Regions from separate parts of the Arthrobacter sp. zg-Y895 genome, predicted to be linked through region 2. Evidence: predicted binding sites of a transcription regulator. Region 2 holds the regulator's gene; the other holds the start of a gene.

Region 1 (2,398 bases), on a different contig from region 2:
GCCGACGCCGACTGCGCCGGCGATTGACCGTACCCAGCCGGTTGCAGTGTTCAATGCCAGCGGCGTGACCGGACTTGGTGCAGGTGTTTCCGGACGGATGTCCGCTGCAGGATGGGCAGTTGGAACGGTCGCCAACTGGGCCGGAGCGCCCCAGCAGGGATCCGGCGTCTACTACAGCTCCCCGGAGCTGGCAGCCAACGCGCAGGAAATCGGTGCGCAGCTGGGAATTCCTGCTTTGGAAACGCCCGGCTTCGCCAGCGTCACCGTGATCCTGGGCCCCGGATACCGGTAACCGGGGCCTCGGGTAAAAAGACCATAACGTTATCAATACCCCTGTATGTGATCGGGATCACCGTAGTTAGAGTGATGCCAGCCGGTTTGCGCCGCTGACCTCGGCCTCCCTCGGGGACCGACAGAGGGACGGATCCGGCGCCTCCGGCGTCCAAGCATGCCGCCGGAGGGCGGCATCGGAATCTAGGTTGGAGAAAGATCATGGCGCAGGGGATCGTCAAGTGGTTCAACGGTGAAAAAGGGTACGGCTTTATTACCCTCGACGAAGCAGAAACGGATGTGTTCGTCCACTGGTCCGCCATCCAGGCATCGGGTTACCGGACGCTGGAAGAAGGACAACGAGTGGAGTTCGAAATCGGCCAGGGCCAGAAAGGTCCGCAGGCCGAGGAAGTCCGGGCACTGTAGGCCACTCTAAGTAACATCCTCCCGGCTTGGGGGCGGGATCGGCAGCGGCGGAGCTTCGGCTCGGCCGCTGCTTTTGCATTCACCCGCCGGCAGCGGTCGGGAACGAAAGTGAACCGCGTGGCATGTCAGCGTGATCGCTTGCACTCAGTGTGTGGGAGTGCTAATTATTGACTTAGCACTCTTGCCGGATGACTGCTAAATGTCCGACGGTGTTGAGTGAACAAGCAACCCACTGGAGTGAGGAACGGGGAGCGCGTAAAGAGATCGCGCGAGCCGATCCGTCCGTCGCGGGCACTCCAGCCAGGAATGCAACATTTTGCTCCAAGCATGACTGTTCCGGAAGGACGATAGCCGTTATGGCCAAGATCATTGCATTTGAAGAAGAGGCACGCCGCGGCCTCGAGCGCGGGTTGAACATCCTCGCCGACGCCGTCAAGGTGACCCTCGGCCCGCGTGGCCGCAACGTGGTCCTCGAAAAGAAGTGGGGCGCCCCCACGATCACCAATGACGGCGTTTCCATCGCCAAGGAGATCGAGCTGGACGATCCCTACGAGAAGATCGGCGCAGAGCTGGTCAAGGAAGTTGCCAAGAAGACTGACGATGTTGCCGGTGACGGCACCACCACGGCAACTGTCCTCGCCCAGGCACTGGTCAGGGAAGGCCTGCGCAACGTTGCCGCCGGCGCCGATCCGCTGAGCCTGAAGCGCGGCATCGAGAAGGCTGTTGCCGCCGTTACCGCCGAACTGATTGCATCTGCCAAGGAGATCGAAACCAAGGAGCAGATCGCCGCTACGGCTTCCATCTCCGCCGGTGACCAGCAGATCGGCGACCTGATTGCCGAAGCACTGGACAAGGTGGGCAAGGAAGGCGTCATCACGGTCGAGGAGTCCAACACCTTCGGCCTGGAACTGGAACTCACCGAAGGCATGCGCTTCGACAAGGGTTACATCTCCGGTTACTTCGTCACCGACGCCGAGCGCCAGGAAACGGTCCTTGAGGATCCGTACATCCTGATCGTCAACTCGAAGATCTCCAACGTCAAGGATCTCGTTGCCGTCCTCGAGAAGGTCATGCAGTCCGGCAAGCCGCTGCTGATCATCGCCGAAGATGTTGAGGGCGAAGCCCTGGCAACCCTGGTGGTCAACAAGATCCGCGGCACCTTCAAGTCCGTAGCCGTCAAGGCACCGGGCTTCGGCGACCGCCGCAAGGCACAGCTGGCCGACATTGCCATCCTCACCGGTGGCCAGGTCATCGCCGAAGAGGTTGGCCTGAAGCTGGAAAACGCCACGCTGGACCTGCTGGGCAAGGCCCGCAAGGTTGTTGTCACCAAGGACGAAACCACCATCGTGGAAGGCGCAGGCGACGCTGAAGAGATCGCCGGCCGCGTCAACCAGATCCGTGCCGAAATCGAGAACTCCGATTCGGATTACGACCGCGAGAAGCTGCAGGAACGCCTGGCCAAGCTGGCCGGCGGCGTTGCAGTCATCAAGGCCGGTGCGGCAACCGAGGTTGAGCTGAAGGAACGCAAGCACCGCATTGAGGACGCTGTCCGCAACGCAAAGGCTGCCGTTGAAGAAGGCATCGTCGCCGGTGGCGGCGTGGCCCTCATCCAGGCCGGCCTCAAGGCCTTCGCCAACCTGTCCCTCGAGGGCGACGAAGCAACGGGCGCCAACATCGTCCGCGTTGCCATCGACGCTCCGCT
Region 2 (2,398 bases):
TCCGGATCGGAAAGAACCTCGTAGGCGTGCGATACGGCTTTGAATTCGTCCGAGGCACCCGGAGCATTGTTGACGTCCGGGTGCAGCTTGCGGGCTAGCTTCCGGTACGCCTTCTTGATTTCTTCACCGGTGGCGTCTCGTCCGACACCCAGAACCTGGTAGTGATCGCTCACTCGTGCACATCGCTTTCCTGTATTGCGTGCCTTCAAACTTTGAAGACGGAGGTTGGGTTCCCGCCGGTTCCCCGGCGGGCGGGTCCGTAAGTGCTGGGGACCGCGTTAGTTGTTCAGTATTCGGGACAGGTACCTGGCCACGGCTCGCACCGCTGCCATGGTGGTGGGATAGTCCATCCGCGTGGGACCGAGAATGCCGACCTTAGCGGTGGCGTCGGGACCGTATCCCGTAGCCACCACAGACGCTTCCGACAATCCGCCGTACGGATTCTCCCGCCCGATCCGGACGGCAACGCCGCGGGCATCCTGTTCCATCTCCGACAGCAGCCGCAGCATCACCACTTGTTCCTCGAGCGCTTCGAGCACGGGACCGATAGTCAGCGGGAAGTCTACAGTGGAGCGGGCCAGGTTGGCTGTCCCTGCCATCACCATGCGGTCCTCGCGGTTGATGCCCGCAAGCTGCTCCAGGCAGTGGCCCAGGGCGTTGCCCACGCGCCTGCGTTCGGCCGGCACAGTGGCAAGGGCATTGGCCAGCTGGCTGGTGATGCTGCTCAGCGGCGTGCCTGCCAACGCGGTCAGGAAGTGCTGGCGAAGGTCACTCAGGTCCGGTTCCGTCACCGGCTGCGGAACGGTAATGACCCGCTGCTCCACCCGCCCCGTGGTCGAGATGAGCACCACCAGCACCTGCGCCGGAGCCAGCAGGACAAATTCAATGTGCCGGACCTTGGCATTGCCCAGATGCGGGTACTGCACCACGGCCACCTGGTTGGTCAGCTGGGACAACAGCCTGACGGTACGATCCATCACATCGTCGAGGTCGTCGGCTTCCTCCAGCAGCGACTGGATGGCGCGGCGTTCGGGAGCGGAGAGCGGCTTGACGTCGGAAATCCGGTCGACGAACAGGCGGTAGCCCTTGTCGGTGGGGATGCGCCCGGCGGACGTGTGCGGGGCGGTGATCAGCCCCTCTTCCTCAAGTGCGGCCATGTCGTTGCGGATGGTCGCCGAGGAAACGCCCAGGTGATGGCGTTCCACAAGTGCCTTGGATCCCACGGGCTCGCGCGAATGGACGTAGTCCTCAACAATGGCGCGGAGGACCTCGAGTCGGCGTGGCTCACTCATGGTTTTCCCTCCCTGTTGATCGGCGGTTTGATCGGCATTTTGATCTGCGTGTTGGCCTGCGTGGTGACCTATGGGCAGAGCGCCGGACGTTTAGCACTCACAGTGTTCAAGTGCCAAGTCTAGTACGGATCGGCAGCGTTGCTAGCATTGAGGAACCCGTGGCCTGCTGCGGTTTCCGCCCGATCAGAACCGTAAGTGAGGCAACTTCCGTGTCCAGCTTTTCCTGGGGTCCGCAGGACATCACTGCGCCGGCCCGGACCGTCCTGCGCAAAGTCGGCGCCGAAACCGGCCTGGTCCTTGAGGACGTTGCCTCGGGCTGGGTTGGTGCGGTGGTACGCGTGGAGAAATCCGGCGGACTGCACCTGATGGTGCTGGAAGACCGGCGCGGGAAAAAGAAATCCTTCGAACTGGGCTTCGGCTTCCTGCTCGAGGGCGAGCCGGTGGAAGTTGTGCCCGCGGCCGCGGCGGCAGCCAAGGCAGGACCGGCCCGGACGGCGTCCGGCTCGGTGCGCGTCGCCAACCAGCGCGCCCGCACCGCCCGGGCCAGCCGTATCTGGGTGGAGGGCAAGCACGACGCCGAACTGGTGGAGAAGGTCTGGGGCGATGACCTGCGGGTGGAAGGGATCGTCGTCGAGCCCCTCCACGGCGTCGATGACCTGTACTCCGCGGTCCGGGAGTTCGCCCCGGGCCCGGGACGCAGGCTGGGCATCCTGGTGGATCATCTGGTTCCGGGTTCCAAGGAATCGCGCATCGCAGCCGAGGCGATGACCTCCCCCGGCGCGCCGGGCAACGTCTTGATTGTCGGGCATCCGTACGTGGACGTCTGGCAGGCCATCAAGCCGTCCGTGATCGGACGTACCGCCTGGCCGGTGGTTCCCCGTCACCTGGACTGGAAAACCGGAATCCTGCAGGGACTGGGCTGGCCGCACCGGGACCACACCGACGTCGCCATGGGCTGGAAGAAGCTGCTGGGGCAGGTGAACAGCTATGCGGATCTGGAACCGTCACTGCTCGGACGGGTGGAGGAAGTCATCGATTTCCTGACCGTTCCCGGGTGAGACGCGCATCGCACTGCCTCTTTCCTTTCCGTGAGGAAGTGCGCGAGC

Evidence for each region. Region 2 encodes HrcA, which represses chaperone genes, less so after heat shock. Its sites were predicted from a motif close to TTNGCACTCGNNNNNNNCGAGTGCNAA; they were not measured.
Region 1: the regulator HrcA is predicted to act here: its motif matches at 869-895, upstream of groL (chaperonin GroEL).

The regions. Positions count from the first base shown of each region.
Region 1 is NZ_JAJFZY010000005.1:56,083-58,480, forward strand. Features, by position in the region: gene LJ760_RS11210 (LytR C-terminal domain-containing protein) at 1-292, shown strand, start outside; gene LJ760_RS11215 (cold-shock protein) at 493-696, shown strand; gene groL (chaperonin GroEL) at 1,053-2,398, shown strand, end outside.
Region 2 is NZ_JAJFZY010000004.1:228,992-231,389, reverse strand. Features, by position in the region: gene dnaJ (molecular chaperone DnaJ) at 1-173, opposite strand, end outside; gene hrcA (heat-inducible transcriptional repressor HrcA) at 279-1,292, opposite strand; gene LJ760_RS07805 (DUF3097 family protein) at 1,502-2,350, shown strand.